DNA from 4 places in the Streptomyces sp. NBC_01241 genome. Region 3 is predicted to be linked to each of the others. Evidence: riboswitches for the same ligand, from Rfam matches in the RefSeq annotation. Region 3 holds a riboswitch; each other region holds the start of a gene.
The links. A riboswitch is a leader RNA that binds a small molecule or an ion and turns the genes downstream of it on or off. The one in region 3 is predicted to bind cyclic di-AMP.

Region 1 (4,242 bases), 670 kb from region 3:
ATTTTGGCGCGGCACTGTCTTTGATTGATCGGAAAAATGGCAACAGAGTAAGGCAATTGGTACAGACACGAGCGAAGCGGCAGGAAGCCGCACCTGCCTGCGGAGTGGTGATATGGGCAGGGCTAGGCTGCGGCCTCATGGACGTACTCATTCATGTCTTCGTCGCCCTGCACATCATCGGCATCGCCTCTCTGCTGGGCGGTTTCCTGACCCAGATGAAGGCGATGGGCGCGGGCACGGCCCGGTTCGTCCCTGCGATGCTGCACGGCGCGCTGACGATGCTGGGCACCGGTGTCGCACTGGTCGGGCTCAACCAGGCCGACGACAACCCCGTGAACAACATCAAGATCGGGGTCAAGCTGCTGCTCCTGGTCGTCATCCTCGCGCTGGTCTACATCAAGCGGGACGAGGAGAAGGTCGACAAGGGCGCCTTCTCGGCCGTGGGCGGGCTGACGCTCGCCAACATCTTCATCGCCACGCTCTGGACCTGAGAACCGAGGCCGGAGAGCTCGGGCCGGAGAGCTGAGGCCGGGGAACCGAGGCCGGGGAACCGAGGCCGGGGAACCGAGGCCGGGGAACCGAGGCCGGGGAACCGAGGCCGGGGAACCGAGGCCGATGTTCCGAGAGCCGGGGTCCGAGCCGGGCCGGGTTCCGAGGCCTGGGTCCTGAGTCGGCCGGAGTGCGGGGCGGCCCGCGCCCCGGCCGATGGCCGATGGCCGTGCGAATCGCTACGCCGGCCGCACGCTGCCGTAGATCGGCATGTAGTAGATCGACTCCTCGCGCACATTCGCCCCCGGCTTCGGCGCGTGGATCATCATCCCGTCACCCTTGTAGATGCCGACGTGGCTGATGTCGTCGTAGAAGAAGACGAGGTCGCCCGGGCGCAGGTCCGCCGTCGCGACCCGGGTGCCTGTCTTCACCTGGTCCCAGGTGGTGCGCGGGATGTCGACGCCCGCGGCCTTCCACGCCGCCTGGGTGAGCCCGGAGCAGTCGTACGAGGACGGGCCCGTCGCGCCCCAGACGTACGGCTTGCCGATCTGGGCGCGGGCGAAGGCGAGGACCTTCTCCGCCTTGGTGGTGGCGCTGCTGTCCGAGCCGGTGCTCGTGCCCGTACCGGTGCCCGTACCGGTGCCCGTACCGGTGCCCGTACCGGTGCCGGAACCCGCTTCCTTCGCGGCCTCCGCCGCCTTGCGGTCCGCCTCCGCCTTGGCGGCGGCCTGCTGCTTGGCCAGTTCTTCCGCCTTGCGCCGGGCCTCCGCCTCCTTCTTCCGCTCCAGCTCCGCGAGCCGCGCCTTCTCCTCGGCGGTCAGCTGCGACAGCAACGCGCGCGCCTCGCCCAGCTTCTTCTGGACGTCCTGCTTGCTGGTGCGCAGCGTGGTCTGCGTCGTGGTCAGCGTCTCCAGGCTCTGCACCGCCTCGGCACGCTTCTTCGCCGCCTTGGTCTGCTGCGTACGGAAGTCCGTGATCGCCTTCTGCTGCCGGCTGGTCATCCGGTTCATCAGCTGGTTCTGGTCGAAATACGACTGCGGGTCGTCGGCCAGGAAGAAGGTGGCGCTCGGTGCGATGGTGCCGCTGCGGTACTGCGCGGCCGCGTACGTGCCGAGCGTCCTGCGGGCCTCGTTGAGCTGGTCGGCGCGCTTGGCGACATCGTCCAGCAGGGCGTCGACCTTGGTGCGCTGGGTGGCGGCGGCCTCCTTCGCCTGGTTGTACTGCTGGGTCGCGGTGCCCGCCTGCCGGTAGAGGTCGTCGACCTGCTTCTGGACGTCCTCGATGCCGGCTTTCGGAGCGGGGGCGGCCATCGCGCTCTGCGTGGAGAGCAGGGTCACGGACGCCAGTGCCGCCGTCGTGAGCCCGACGGCCGGTGTGGTGGTGCGCACCCGGGTGCGCGGCTTGCGATGCGATGCCAAGGCCGGCATCTCCTTCCGTGGACCGCCTACCGGGTTAGCTGTCGGGTTCGGGCGGAACGGAAGGCTGCCCTACGGTCCGCGTGGGGGACAAGGACCGATTCACCCCGGTACATGCGTGTGGGTCCCCGGTTCCGAACTCCCGCGAGGGCAGCCCGGATTCGGCGTGGGCGCCCGCTCGGCGTGGTTCGCCTCTGGGGGTACGGGCCGCCCGGACGAGCACGCTAGCCAACCCATGGTGCTGCTGTGAAGGTTGATGTTCGATATGCCCGATACATCTTCGTGACCTCGGCGAAGTGGGGCGGCGGGCGCGGACGGGGGGCCCGGAATTCCTGACCGCGAGTGGGCGTCCGCTCTCTTTGTGTGCCCGGCAGGGGGTGGGGCCGGCCCTGCGGTCCGGGTCCGGTTCGGCATGCGGCCGTCGTGTGTCGGTGCGGCGGCCTAGACTCGACAAGCGATGAGCAGCCTCTTTGACGACAGCTTCCTGGCCGGCCTCCAGCACTCGGAGGAAGAGCCCCCGCCGCCCCCCGAGGACTCCGCACCCGAAGCGGTGCCGGAGGACCTCTTCGCGGGCGTATTCGACGGGCCCCCGCCGCCCAGGGAGGCGTACTACCGCGACGGCGCGCACCGCCCCGTCATCGACCCCGCGGCGCTCCTCGACGGGCTGAACACCGAGCAGCGCGCCGCCGTGGTCCATGCGGGCTCCCCGCTGCTCATCGTCGCCGGGGCGGGCTCCGGCAAGACGCGGGTGCTGACCCACCGGATCGCCCACCTCCTCGCCGAGCGCGGGGTGCACCCCGGCCAGATCCTGGCGATCACCTTCACCAACAAGGCCGCGGGCGAGATGAAGGAGCGCGTCGAGCAGCTCGTCGGACCGCGCGCCAACGCCATGTGGGTCATGACCTTCCACAGCGCGTGCGTACGCATCCTGCGCCGCGAGTCGAAGAAGCTCGGCTTCACGTCATCGTTCTCGATCTACGACGCCGCCGACTCCAAGCGGCTGATGGCCCTGGTCTGCCGCGATCTCGACCTCGACCCGAAGCGCTTCCCGCCGAAGTCGTTCACGGCCAAGGTCTCCAACCTGAAGAACGAGCTGATCGACGAGGAGACCTTCGCCGGTCAGGCCGCCGACGGGTTCGAGAAGACCCTCGCGCAGGCCTACGCGATGTACCAGTCCCGGCTGCGCGAGGCCAACGCGCTGGACTTCGACGACATCATCATGACGACGGTCCACCTGCTCCAGGCGTTCCCCGACGTCGCCGAGCACTACCGCCGCCGCTTCCGGCACGTCCTCGTCGACGAGTACCAGGACACCAACCACGCCCAGTACACCCTCGTACGCGAACTGGTCGGCCCGGCGGGCGAGGCCGACGCCCCCGCCGAGCTGTGCGTCGTCGGTGACGCGGACCAGTCGATCTACGCCTTCCGCGGCGCGACCATCCGCAACATCCTCCAGTTCGAGGAGGACTACCCGGACGCGACCACGATCCTGCTGGAGCAGAACTACCGCTCCACGCAGACGATCCTGTCCGCCGCCAACGCCGTCATCGAACGCAACGAGAGCCGCCGCCCCAAGAACCTCTGGACGAACGCCGGCACCGGCGCCCGCATCACCGGCTATGTCGCCGACACCGAGCACGACGAGGCGCAGTTCGTCGCCGACGAGATCGACCGGCTGACCGACGCGGGCGATGCCAAGGCCGGCGACGTCGCGGTCTTCTACCGTACGAACGCGCAGTCCCGGGTCTTCGAAGAGATCTTCATCCGTGTCGGCCTGCCCTACAAGGTCGTCGGCGGAGTGCGCTTCTACGAGCGCAAGGAGGTCCGGGACGTCCTGGCCTACCTCCGGGTCCTCGCCAACCCCGAGGACACCGTCCCGCTGCGCCGCATCCTCAATGTGCCCAAACGCGGCATCGGCGACCGTGCCGAGGCGATGATCGACGCGCTGTCGATGCGCGAGAAGATCACCTTCCCGCAGGCGCTGCGCCGGGTCGACGAGGCGTACGGCATGGCGGCCCGGTCGGCCAATGCCGTCAAGCGGTTCAACACGCTGATGGAGGAGCTGCGCACGATCGTCGAGTCCGGCGCGGGCCCGGCGGTGGTCCTGGAGGCCGTCCTGGAGCGGACCGGCTATCTCGCCGAGCTCCAGGCGTCCACCGACCCGCAGGACGAGACCCGCATCGAGAACCTTCAGGAACTCGCCGCCGTCGCCCTCGAATTCGAGCAGGAGCGGGGAGAGGCCGGCGAGGAAGGCGCGGGCACCCTCGCCGAGTTCCTGGAGAGGGTCGCGCTCGTCGCCGACTCCGACCAGATCCCAGACGAGGACGAGGACGGCTCC
Region 2 (4,242 bases), 3.8 Mb from region 3:
ACGCCGGCCGCGATCACTTCCAGGACGAGGAAGATTCCGGTGATCCACGCGTTGGCGCGCAGGTCCAGGAGGCCTGCGAGGGTGGCGAGCGCCATGACTCCGGCGCCCGCGAGTGGGGTCGGTATCTGCACCACGGGAGCGAGGTAGTCGGCCGTGCCCATGGCGATGACCGGGGGCACGATCATCACGACCAGCAGGGAGAGCACGAAGACGAGCCACCCGGCCAGCCGTCCCGCCATGGTCGACACCATGGCGTACTCACCGCCCGCACTCGGGATGAGGGTGCCCAGTTCCGAGTAACAGAAGGCGACCGCGATACAGAGCAGCGAACCGATGCCGATGGTCAGGGCGGTGTACGTGCCGAGGCTGGAGAACAGGTCCGGTACGACCACGAAGAGTGTCGAAGCGGGCGTCACGCAGGAGAGCGTGAGGAGTGTTCCGCCCACGACGCCGATGGAACGCTTGAGCTTCTGTGGGGTGGGGCCGGTCGCGGGGGCCAGCGCCTGGGGAGCGCTGAGCGTTTCGGTCATCGTGCGATTCCGATCAACAGGTGCGGTGACTGAGCACGGGAGCGGTATCGCCTCCAGACGAGGACGTAGTGAACGTTTTCTTCGCTCCCAGCGCGACATGCAATCCTGACGAGTTTCGCAGGTCAAGAGCTGTTCACCTACGGAATTCGTTGTTTCGGCGAGCCGATACAACGGTTTGTCGTTGAAAGTGCGTCACTCTGCTGGAGATCGACGGGTGCGGGAACCGCAGCGGAATCCGATGGAAAATTTTGCCCGTTTCAGGATCCGGAGAGGCGGGAGCGTCCCGGAGCACCGCGGAGGACGGACGGCAGAGAGCGGAGAACGGCCGACGGCGGACGGCGGAGGGCGCGCGTCGACCGGGCCGTGAGCGCCCGCGCTCCGACTGGGGGTGCGCATCCATGGACTTGGTGCCAGCCTGGATTCATGGCTTGGGCGTCATGGACGACTCGCGGTGTGTTCTCCGGGCATGGTGGCGTGCTGACGGACGAGGTCGGCGTCCTGTCCGGGGACCTGACGGTTCACACGACCTGGGCCGATGACATGGCTCAGGTGACAGTGCAGTACACGGGTGCGATCGACTGGTTCACCATGTCGGGCAGCCCCGTGCCGTGCTGCTCCGAGGACGACAGCCGTCGTCTCCACGACGCGGTGGTGAAGTCCGTTCGTGAAGGAGCGGCGGCCAAGGTTCCCAGGCCACCGCCCAGCAGGCCGGAGTAGGTACCCCTGCCCCCAGGAAGCGACCGAACGGCGGTCCCTGACCGGCGGGTACGGTCCTTCACGAGAGGCCTGCTCGGCCCTCCGTGAACCCGTGAACCCGTCGGCCCTGAACCGCCGCCAGGAGCTCTTGTGCGTCAGTAGGCGCCGAACACGTTGTCGATCGAGCCGTACCTGTCGGCCGCGTAATTGCACGCTGCGGTGATGTTGGCGACCGGGTCGTAGCTGTCCATCGACGTGCCGGGCACGTGGTAGGCGCGGAACGTCGGGTCGATGATCTGCAGGAGCCCCTTGGACGGCGTTCCCTTGGCGGCGTTCGAGTCCCAGTTGTTGATGGCCCGGGGGTTACCGGAGGACTCGCGCATGATGTTGCGGTGGATGCCGTCGTAGCTGCCGGGTATGCCGTGCTGGGCCATGACGGCCAGCGACTCCTTGATCCAGCCGTCCAGGTCATTGGTGTACTTGGCGGGGGCGGCGGCAGTGGTCGACACCGCGACGGTGTTCACGGCCGATACGCCGGTGGACGTGCCGGCCACAGCCTTGGCGCCGATGGTCAGTTTCATGCCCGGGTGAATCAGCGTGGGGTCGGCACCGATGGTCTCTCGATTGTCCGCGTACAGCTTCTGCCAGCCACCGCTTACGGAATGCCCCTTCGCGATCTTGGAAAGGGTGTCACCCGCGATCACGGAATAGATGGTGGGCGCGGCCTTCTGGGCGGAGATTTCCTTGGCGACGGCGGCCGGTGCCGTGGCCTTTGCGGTGGCAGCCTGGGCCGGCGCGGCCGAAGCGAATCCGGCGCAGACCAGCGGCAGCACGAGGGCGGCTCCGCCCGTGGTCGCGGCAATGAAACCGCGGGTCCGCGAAGTGGGCTTGCGACGACGATACTCACCCGTTGTGGGCATGGCGAATTCCTCTCCGTCGCCTACGAGGTGAGCTGTCGGGTTCAGGCTGGAGATGCCTGGCCGCATGCAATTGCGACTTCACCCCGAGCCATACCGGATACCGGTTCGGCGGCTTACCTGGGTCCCCCGCTCCTGCCGTACGTGAGTGGGTTGGTCGGATTCTCGGACGGCGGCAGGATTCGGCGTTCCGTCCGGATTGACGGTGACCGTAGGCGAGAAATGCCGAAGGGAACAAGCCCCTATTTTTTGATCACAATTCATTTGCAAGATCGAATCACGGAAGGGGAAGTAAGCCACCTCACATCGCCATGCCAAATTTCCTTGCACAGAAGGGAACCGGGTGACGCGCCACGACATCGCGAGGCCTGAAAGTGACTCACACCACGCAGCTTCAGAAACGGGCATACCGGGCAGCGTCGAGAGATCGCAACTCCCCCCAAATGCCCCTTTGTTGCCCAAGAGCCCATGTCTAACGAAAGCGCACATATAGGACATTTGACTGACTCTTCGCCTGTTCTCGCTCCGGTGCACCACCGTCGGGCCCGCCACACCCGGCAGGACCGGCCTCCGATCGCTCGCGCCACTCCCCCGCACGGCATCGAGGCGTTGCCTTCCGCCCGCCTGATCGCTAAGGTTTCGAGCTGTCCTGTTGTCTCCGATAGAGGTGGACGTTGCGCATCTGAGGTTCGCGATCATCGCGCCGTACGACTCCGGTCGTACGCCCGTCACGCAGTAGCAGTGTGTTGTCCTGCCCGTGACCCCGCGTGGATGCGACCTCGGTGCATGAGCCGTCCCTCGATCTTTCGGACCGCCGCACCTGTTCCTGTTCGGTCGCTGCGTGGTGCTCGCATACGAAGCCCCCTTCACCGCGCTCACGACTGCGAGGATCACCATGGCGACACCCACCACCCCCAGTGCCTCCCTCACCTGCTCCGCCCTGTCCTTCCAGTGGCCGGACGGCACGACCGTCTTCGACGGGCTCTCGCTCAGCATCGGCCGGGGCCGCACAGGCCTCGTCGGCAACAACGGCGCGGGCAAGTCCACACTGCTGCGCCTGCTGGCCAGCCTGCTGCGCCCCTCCCAGGGCTCGGTGACCGTCGGCGGCAGCCTCGCCCACCTTCCTCAGAACATCACCCTCGACACGACGCTGCGGGTGGACGAGGCCCTGGGCATCGCCGAGCGGCGCGACGCGCTGCGCGCCATCGAGGCCGGAGATGTGGACGAGAAGCACTTCGAGACGATCGGCGACGACTGGGACGTGGAGGAACAGGCCCTCGCGACACTGGGGTCGCTCGGGCTCGGATACCTGGAGCTGGACCGCACCGTGGGCCAGATGTCCGGCGGGGAGACCGTCCTGCTGCGGCTGGCCGCCCTGCTGCTGGAACGCCCCGACGTCCTCCTGATGGACGAACCGACCAACAACCTCGATGTGTTCGCGCGCCGCAGGCTCTACGACGCCGTCGACAACTGGCGCTCCGGAGTACTGGTCGTGGTCAGCCACGACCTCGAACTGCTCGAACGCGTGGACCGCATCGCCGAACTGCACGCCGGATCCGTGAGCTGGTACGGCGGTGGCTGGTCGGCCTACCAGGAGGCCCTGGCCACCGAACAGGAGGCCGCCGGACGGATGTTGAGGGCCGCGGAGGCCGACGTGCGCCGGCAGAAACGCGAACTGGAGGAGACCCAGGTGAAGCTGGCCCGCCGTCAGCGCCAAGGCAGGAAGGCGGAGGCCGACGGGGGCCTCCCGAAGATCCTCGCCGGCCGCCGGAAGCGGTCCGCGCAGGAGTCCGGGGGCAGGCTTCGCGGCGTGCACGAGGAGCGGCTCAGCGAGGCGCGCGAACGCCGCGAGGAAGCCGCGGACGCGGTACGCAACGATGCCGAGATCCGCGTGAGCCTTCCCCACACCGCCGTTCCCACCGGCCGCACCGTGCTGAGCCTGCACGAACTGCAGCCCCGGTTCGGCAGGCTGCGCCGGGGCAGCCTCCATGTGCACGGGCCCGAACGCATCGCCCTCGTCGGGCGCAACGGCGCCGGCAAGACCACGCTGCTGCGCACCCTCACGGGCGAGCTCGCTCCGCTGTCCGGCGAGGCCAGGA
Region 3 (4,242 bases):
GATGCCTCGGTGAGCTCCGCCAGTTCCTGCTCGGTCAGCCGGAGGTCGGCGACGGCCAGCAGCGCGGGCAACTGCTCGACCGTACGGGCCGAGGCGATCGGCGCGGCGACCGTCGGCCGGGACGCGAGCCAGGCCAGGGCGACGGTCGCGACCTCGGCGTCGCGCTCCTTGGCTACCTTGTCGAGTGCGGCCAGGACCTTCTGCCCCCGCTCCGACGCCAGGTACTCACCGGCCTTCTCGGCGCGGGCGCTCTCCACCGAAGCCCCCGGACGGTACTTGCCGGTGAGGAAGCCGGAGGCCAGGGCGAAGTACGGGACGGCGGCGAGCCCGGCCCGGGCGGCCGTGTCCTGGAGCTCACCCTCGTAGGTGTCCCGCGAGACCAGGTTGTAGTGCGGCTGAAGGGCGACGTACCGGGCCAGCCCCTCGCGCTCCGAGAAGTCCAGGGACGCCTGGAGCCGCTCGGGGCCGATGTTGGAGGCGGCGATCTCCCGGACCTTGCCTTCCTTCACGAGTTCGTCGAGGGCGGTGATGATCTCCTCGACCGGGACGGTCTCGTCATCGAAGTGTGTGTAGTACAGATCGATGTGGTCGGTGCCGAGCCGGCGCAGCGACTCCTCGGCCGCGGCCTTGATGTTCGTGGCGGAGAGCCCCTTGTACGAGGGGTGCGCGCCGACCTTGGTCGCGACGACGATGTCGGAACGGTTGGAGCGGGCCGCGAGCCACTTTCCGATGACGGTCTCCGACTCGCCGCCCTCGTTGCCCGGGACCCAGGCGGAGTAGGCGTCGGCGGTGTCGATGAAATTGCCGCCCGCCGCGGCGTAAGCGTCCAGCACGGCGAACGACTGCGCCTCGTCGGCGGTCCAGCCGAAGACGTTGCCGCCGAGGGCGAGCGGGAAGACCTGGAGGTCGGAAGGGCCCAGCTTACGAAGAGAAGTCATAAATGGATCAACGGATTCCGGCACGCCCGCTATTCCGACGGACCGGCAGCCCTGACGTCGGGGGGGAGCGTCAGGGCTGCCGGAGTTCAGCGGCGGGTCCACCGGATCACGGGATCGCTCGGAGCAGCGGAGCGCTCCGGTCACACGGCCCGGAAGAACCGGGAGGGCGGCCTGCGGATCAGGGGGTGAGGCCCTTGTCGCGCAGCCAGGCCATCGGGTCGATGCCCGTACCGGAGGGGGTGTGGACCTCCAGGTGGAGGTGCGGGCCCGTCACGTTGCCGGTCGCGCCGACCCGGCCGATGGTCTCACCGGTGGTGACCTGCTGGCCGACGCTCACGCCGATCGAGGACTGGTGGCAGAACCACAGCTCCGTACCGTCGTCGAGCTCCAGCACCGTGCGGTAGCCGTACGAACCGGACCAGCCGGCCGACTTGATGGTGCCGCCGTGTATGGCCTTGATCGGCGTACCCGTCGGCGCCGCGAAGTCGAGGCCGGTGTGGTAGCCGGAGGACCACATCGAGCCGGCCTGGCCGAAGGTCGAGGTGATCGTGTACGAGGAGGTCGGGATGGCGTAGCTGGCGGCGAGCTTGGCGAGCCGCAGGGCCTCGGCCTTCGCCTTGGCTTCCTCCTCCGCCTTCTTCTTCTCGGCGGCGGCCTTGGCCTCGGCCGCGTCCTGCTGCTTCTTGGCCTCGGCGGCGGCCTTCTCCGCGGCCTCCTTCTCCTGTGCGGCCTTGGCCTCGGCGTCGGCGGCGTCCTGCTGCTGCTCCGCCTGCTGGAGGATGCGCGCGCGGAGCGCCTCGCCCGCGTCCGCCGTGCCCTGCTCGGCCTCGGTGGTGGTGAGGCCGGCGGTGGTCAGCGGTGCGGCAGCGGCGGCGACAGCGGTGTTGTCGGCTTCGGGCTCCGCGGAGAACAGAGCACCCACGCCGGGAAGGGACTTGGCGTCGGGAAGCTTGTCCGCGATGGAATCGGGAAGGGAGATGGAGACCGGCGGCTTGCTCTGCGCGGTGGCCATGCCCCCTGCACCGACCGCCGCGATGACACCGACCCCGAGCACCGTGGAGCTACGGGCAAGTCCGTTGCGCTGCTTGGCGACGCGGTGCCTGCCGCGTACGGGGCGGACGGACTCCTCGGTGGGGTTCCACTCGTCCCAGCTGCGTTCGGGCTCACCGTCGCCGTTGACGCGGAATTCGCCACCGAAGTCACCGGCGAAGTCACCGCCCGGCTCGGTGCCGTACGCCGCTCCCGTCCCACCGGTCCCGTAGTCGGAGGCGGTCCCGTAGTCGGGGCCGAAGCCGGAGTCGGAAGCGAAGGGGGAGTCGGAAGCGAAGCCGGAGTGGGAACCGGATCCGAACTCGGTGCCGAAGTCGGAACCGAAGTCGGGGTTGAACCGAGAGGGAGCCTCGGGGGCAGGCTTGTTGGACGCCACGGGGGCGCACTCCTTTCCTTCCTTCTCGCCTACCGGGTTAGCTGACGGGTTCGGAGCAGGAAGGTCTCCTACGGGCTCCTCTGCCTCTCACGAGACACAGGTGTCCGATTCACCCCATGTAGGTGGTTCCCCGGTTCCCTTGCGGAATTCGGCGCTCGCGCGCGGTGCCGCCACTGACGACGGCTGGGACGACCGCGCTGCGTTATCGAACGTTAATAGACACCGGGGCCTGATTCCAAGCTGTTCCCACTGATCGTTCACGTCTTTGGCCTGGACTTTACGGTGCACAACCGGGCGGAATGGGATGAGTTGATCGACCCTCAGCGGCCACCAGATTTCTGACGTTGCGTCAAATGTTATGCGGAGCGACGCGCTTCGGTTACGTACGGTGGTATCCCGCACCCAAGGTCGACCCGGCTCGCACGAAGCCCCCGCCCCACCCGTCACACCCCTTCGCGACCGACGATCTTCACGGTCCTGCGCCGGTCCGGCTGCCCCTCCGCGGGACGTACGACCGCGAGCAGCGCCATGTCGTCGGTCGTCTCACCCCCCGTGTGCAGCCGTACGTCATCGGTCAGTGCGGACAGCAGCTCCTCGGGCCCCGGGAAGATCCGCCCGCGCAGCCGGGCCGCCGGGTCGTAGAAGACCCCGTCAGTGTTCCGCGCCTCGGAGAGGCCGTCCGTGTACAGGAGCAGGGTCGCCCCCGCCGGCAGGTCCCACTCGTCCGACCTGTCGGGCCACGCTCCCAGGTCCATCCCGAGCGGCAGCGCGGGCACCGTCGGCCCCAGCACATCCAGCGCCCCGTCGGGGTGCAGCAGGATCGGTTCGGGGTGGCCGCGGTTGACGACCCGCACCCGGGACAGCCCGGCCGGGATCTCGGCCAGCACGGCGGTGATGAAGCCCTCGACCGCGTCGAGCCCGCCCCGCCGCGTCCCCTCCCGCGCCAGCGCCCGCTCCAGCCGCTGCGCCACGCCCTCCAGCGAACGCTCCTGCTCGGCCGCCTCCCGGAACGCCCCGATGATCACCGCCACCGACTCCACGGCGTCGAGCCCCTTCCCCCGTACGTCCCCGACCACCAACCGCACCCCGTACGGGGAGTCCGTCACGGCGAACAGGTCACCGCCGACGAACTCGTCCGCCTGCGCCGCCTCGTACCGCGCCGCCACGTGCAGCCCGCCGATCCGGTCGGACGGCTTCGGCAGCACCGCCCGCATGGCGGTCTCCGCGATGACCCGCGCGGACGCCAGCTGCTCACTGCTGCGCCGCACGACCCCGTTGATCACGACCGCGAGGACCGAGACGGTGGCCAGAGTGAGCAGCTCGATCAGCGGCACGATGTCCGGCAGCGTGTTGCTGTACAGCCGCAGCACGACAACGGCCAGCATCGAGGCGACGCCGGTGCAGATGGTCCTGGACAGCGAGAAGAACGGCGCGGCGATCAGCGGCGCCGCCACGAACAGCGGAATGGCGGTGAAGGTCGGCGGGGTGAGGAAGTCGAACACCAGCCCGCCGAGAATCATCACGGCGGGCATCGCACGGACGAACCGCCGGGTACGGGTGCCGCCCTCGGCATGTCTGCCGCGCCCCTTCAGCCGCTTCCACACCTGTGGTCTCCTGCCCGGTACGCGCACGGCTGCGGACGGTACCGCGCCCCACCCCAGGCTCGCCGGAGCGGAGTCGCGCGGCGACTCCTCGTCGGCCGATGGGGGTACGTACGTGGCACAGCTCGCACACCGCCCGGACCTGCCCCTTCGGGAGTCCATGGCGGGAACGAACCAGGCCCGGCACGCTGCATGCGTGCCGGGCCTGGTTTTTCAGTAGCGGGGACAGGATTTGAACCTGCGACCTCTGGGTTATGAGCCCAGCGAGCTACCGAGC
Region 4 (4,242 bases), 1.2 Mb from region 3:
TCCGGTGGAGCTGGCGACCTGGCGGTTCGCCACCGAGCCGCTGACGCTCGGCGGACAGGAGATCGCGGCAGGCGACCCCGTACTCGTCGTCCTCGCCGCCGCCGACCGCGACCCGGAACGCTTCGAGGACCCCGACACGCTCGACCTCGCGCGGAGTGACAATCAGCACCTCGGATACGGGCACGGCATCCACTACTGCCTGGGAGCACCGCTCGCCCGGCTGGAGGGACAGACCGCCCTCGCCACGCTCCTGAGACGCCTTCCCGACCTGCGACTTGCGGTGGAACCTGCCGATTTGAGGTGGCGTGGCGGGCTCATCATGCGTGGACTGCGCACACTGCCCGTGGAGTTCACACCGGGGTCCGCGCCGACACGAAGTGATGTCCCGTCAACTCCGTGACTTTCACGTGATCTGCGCTGCATCGACTTGTGACGCGCGTTCGAGTCCCGCTAGGTTCACCGTTCGACTCACCAGTCACTCGTCAGTCACACGGAAGGCATCCCCATGGGCTCCGCGAACGGCAGACACCGTCGCCCTCGTCAGGCACCCGCCATCGTCGTCGCCGCGGGCGTGACCGGATCGGCCATCGCCATCCCGCTGCTCGGTGCGGCCGGCGCGCACGCGGCCGACGCCACGACCTGGGACCGGGTGGCCGAGTGCGAGAGCGGCGGCATGTGGAGCGCCGACCTCGGCAACGGCTTCTACGGCGGCCTGCAGTTCTCGCAGGAGACCTGGAAGGCGTACGGCGGCGCTTCGTACGCCGAGCGCGCCGACCTCGCCAGCCGCGCGCAGCAGATAGCCGTGGCCGAGAAGGTCCTGGAGGACCGTGGCCCGCGGGCCTGGCCCAGCTGTGCGGTCATCTCCGGCCTCGCGGAGGACGGGACGCTGCCGGGCGTCGATCCGGGGATCGCGCCCGCCCCCGAGCCGGCACAGAGCACGGAGCCGGCTGACGGCACGTCGGCGACCCCGTCCGGCGGCGCCACTCCGTCGAACGGCAAGGGCGCCACGAACGGCAAGGGCGCCACGCACGGCAAGGGCGGCTCGAAGGGCTCGGGCGGTGCCGACGGGTCGACGGGCAAGGCCGAGTCCTCCACGCGGCCCTCGGCCACCGAGTCGGCCGCCCCGTCCTCCGACGCGCCCGGAGTGCCCGATGCGCGTGATTCATCCGATTCCCTCGGCCGTACGGGTGGCAAGCACCGTGGCGCACCGGCCTCCGAGGCGAGCCGGGGCGCGGACGGCGGGCTGGGCCGCGAGTCGGGCCGCCACGCCTCACGTGGCGACAGCGACGCACGCGACGCGGGCGCCTCGGCCGCCGACGGCACGTACACCGTCCGCCCCGGCGACAATCTCTGGGCGATTGCTGACGCACAGAAGGTTCCTGGTGGCTGGCCCGCGCTCTACGAGGCCAACAAGAGTGCCGTCGGCTCTGACCCGGACCTCATTCTCCCTGGCCAGAGTCTCGATCTCGGCGTGAAGGCCGAATGAGGGCGGTCTGAAAATCGACTAAAAGAGACCCAAAAATCGGGGCAGTTCAGAGGCCTATGTCCGCTTATGCGTAAGTGAGACATGGGTCTCTTTGCGTCAACTGGCGTGTCGCGCCCGGGGGCTCCGGCCGTATCGCCTCCCACCTGCGAAAACGATGGTTCCTCACATGCAAGTAAGGGCTGATTGTCCGATGTGTCCATCTTTGAAAGTGGGGGTTGCCTATGTTTACGGTCGGAACCGCTCGCACCGCGGGCCCCGTCGACCGTCACGCCGAATCCTGCCGTCGGTCGAAGGGAAGAGACGCGTAAAGCGCCGTAGGCAGGAGCGGGGGACCCAGGTAAGCGCCGGGCCCGATCGTCGAAAGACGCATCAGGACCGGCTTGGGGTGAAGTCGCGCGCTAGGACGTGCGGCCGGGCAACTCACTTGGCCCGAACCCGACAGCTCACCTCGTAGGCGTCGGTGAGGAGAAGTTCCATGCTGTTTTCCAGCAAGGGCAAGCACCGCCGCCCGTCCAAGGCCGTCCGTGTCGCCACGCTCGCCGGTGTCGCCGGTGCCGCCGTCGCCGTTCCGCTGATGGGTGCGACCGGCGCCTCCGCCGCCTCCGTCGCCACCTGGGACGCCGTTGCCCGGTGCGAGTCGGGTGGCAACTGGTCCATCAACACCGGTAACGGCTACTACGGCGGTCTGCAGTTCTCGCAGTCCAGCTGGGCCGCCGCCGGCGGTACGCAGTACGCCCCCCGTGCCGACCTGGCCACCAAGGCCCAGCAGATCGCCACCGCCGAGAAGCTCCTCGCCGTGCAGGGTCCGGGCGCCTGGGGCTGCGCCGGTGCCGGCAACCTGCGCAACGACGGGGTGAACCCGGGCGTCGACACCGGCTCCTCCTCGAACTCCGGCGCCACCAAGCAGCAGAGCGCCCCGGCCGCGCCGAAGCAGCAGTCGCAGCCGAAGAAGGCCGAGCGCACCGAGGCCCCCGCCGCCAACCGCTCGGACCGCTCCGCCGCCCCGCAGGCCGAGTCGAAGGAGACCGTCACCACCCCGACCGGCCAGAAGGTCAAGAAGGGTGACGGCGAGTACAAGGTTGTCTCCGGCGACTCCCTGAGCAAGATCGCCGCCGACCACAAGGTCAAGGGCGGCTGGCAGCGGCTGTTCGAGATGAACAAGGACATCGTCAAGGACGCGGACCTGATCTACCCGGGTCAGCAGCTGCACCTGACCAAGTAGTCCAGGGCCTCTCCTCCCCGAGCACCCCGGCCCGGCGCGCATCCCCCCGTATGCGCCGGGCCGGGGTTTCCTGTGTCGCGTGCCACCCCGCGTGCCACCCCGCGTGTCACCCCTACGCACCACCCCCGCGTGACGCTTCCGCTCTGTGTGATCGTTCAACTGTTGTAGTTACTGACCAGTAAAATTCTGACGGTTTGTCCGACGATGAGCGTCCTTGGGTCCTTTTTCGTCCCAGGGGTCGGGCGGTCGTCCGGCTGAGCGGGCCGGGCCGGTTAGGCTCTTGTCGCAAGGCCAAAGTGACCCTGCACAACCAGTGTCATATCCCAGAAGGAGATGCCTCGTGCCGTCCATCGACGTCGTCGTAGCCCGGGAAATCCTCGACTCCCGGGGGAACCCCACGGTCGAGGTCGAAGTTGGCCTCGACGACGGCAGCACGGGCCGTGCTGCCGTGCCGTCCGGCGCCTCCACCGGCGCGTTCGAGGCCATTGAGCTTCGCGACGGTGACCCCAACCGCTACCACGGCAAGGGCGTGGAGAAGGCCGTCCTCGCCGTGATCGAGCAGATCGGCCCGGAGCTCGTCGGTTACGACGCGACCGAGCAGCGGCTGATCGACCAGGCGATGTTCGACCTGGACGCCACCGAGAACAAGGGCTCGCTCGGCGCCAACGCCATCCTCGGCGTCTCGCTGGCCGTTGCCCACGCCGCCTCCGAGGCCTCGGACCTGCCGCTCTTCCGCTACCTCGGCGGCCCGAACGCGCACCTGCTGCCCGTTCCGATGATGAACATCCTCAACGGTGGGTCGCACGCCGACTCCAACGTGGACATCCAGGAGTTCATGATCGCTCCGATCGGCGCGGAGTCCTTCTCCGAGGCGCTGCGCTGGGGTGCCGAGGTCTACCACACGCTGAAGAAGGTCCTGAAGACCAAGGGACTTTCGACCGGTCTCGGCGACGAGGGCGGCTTCGCGCCGAACCTGGAGTCGAACCGCGCCGCCCTCGACCTCATCGTCGAGGCCATCAAGGAAGCCGGCTACGTCCCGGGCAAGGACATCGCGCTCGCGCTCGACGTCGCCGCGTCCGAGTTCTACAAGGACGGTTCGTACGAGTTCGAGGGCAAGTCCCGCTCGGCCGCCGAGATGACGGAGTACTACGAGGAGCTCGTCTCCGCGTACCCGCTGGTCTCCATCGAGGACCCGCTGTACGAGGACGACTGGGCCGGCTGGAAGGTCATCACCGACAGGCTCGGCGCCAAGGTGCAGATCGTCGGCGACGACCTCTTCGTCACCAACCCGGAGCGCCTGGCCCGCGGCATCGAGGAGGGTTCCGCCAACGCCCTGCTCGTCAAGGTCAACCAGATCGGTTCGCTGACCGAGACCCTGGACGCCGTCGAGCTCGCCCAGCGCAACGGCTTCAAGTGCATGATGTCCCACCGCTCCGGTGAGACCGAGGACGTCACCATCGCGGACCTCGCCGTCGCGGTGAACTGCGGCCAGATCAAGACCGGCGCCCCGGCCCGCTCGGACCGCGTCGCCAAG

Region 1: it holds a riboswitch for cyclic di-AMP, as region 3 does, so the genes downstream of both, OG306_RS23480 (C40 family peptidase) here and OG306_RS20335 (M23 family metallopeptidase) in region 3, are expected to answer to the same signal.
Region 2: it holds a riboswitch for cyclic di-AMP, as region 3 does, so the genes downstream of both, OG306_RS37860 (transglycosylase SLT domain-containing protein) here and OG306_RS20335 (M23 family metallopeptidase) in region 3, are expected to answer to the same signal.
Region 4: it holds a riboswitch for cyclic di-AMP, as region 3 does, so the genes downstream of both, OG306_RS14665 (transglycosylase family protein) here and OG306_RS20335 (M23 family metallopeptidase) in region 3, are expected to answer to the same signal.

Annotation. Positions count from the first base shown of each region.
Region 1 covers NZ_CP108494.1:5,224,881-5,229,122, forward strand. The annotation lists gene OG306_RS23475 (hypothetical protein) at 138-491, shown strand; gene OG306_RS23480 (C40 family peptidase) at 729-1,916, opposite strand; cyclic di-AMP (ydaO/yuaA leader) riboswitch at 1,915-2,081, opposite strand; gene pcrA (DNA helicase PcrA) at 2,362-4,242, shown strand, end outside.
Region 2 covers NZ_CP108494.1:8,358,130-8,362,371, reverse strand. The annotation lists gene OG306_RS37870 (APC family permease) at 1-530, opposite strand, end outside; gene OG306_RS37865 (hypothetical protein) at 954-1,247, shown strand; gene OG306_RS37860 (transglycosylase SLT domain-containing protein) at 1,382-2,146, opposite strand; cyclic di-AMP (ydaO/yuaA leader) riboswitch at 2,149-2,313, opposite strand; gene OG306_RS37855 (ATP-binding cassette domain-containing protein) at 3,039-4,242, shown strand, end outside.
Region 3 covers NZ_CP108494.1:4,550,506-4,554,747, reverse strand. The annotation lists gene OG306_RS20340 (aldo/keto reductase) at 1-938, opposite strand, end outside; gene OG306_RS20335 (M23 family metallopeptidase) at 1,117-2,364, opposite strand; cyclic di-AMP (ydaO/yuaA leader) riboswitch at 2,376-2,528, opposite strand; gene OG306_RS20330 (PP2C family protein-serine/threonine phosphatase) at 2,808-3,968, opposite strand; tRNA gene OG306_RS20325 (tRNA-Met) at 4,183-4,242, opposite strand, start outside.
Region 4 covers NZ_CP108494.1:3,359,991-3,364,232, reverse strand. The annotation lists gene OG306_RS14675 (cytochrome P450 family protein) at 1-400, shown strand, start outside; gene OG306_RS14670 (transglycosylase family protein) at 506-1,486, shown strand; cyclic di-AMP (ydaO/yuaA leader) riboswitch at 1,787-1,958, shown strand; gene OG306_RS14665 (transglycosylase family protein) at 1,962-2,708, shown strand; gene eno (phosphopyruvate hydratase) at 3,049-4,242, shown strand, end outside.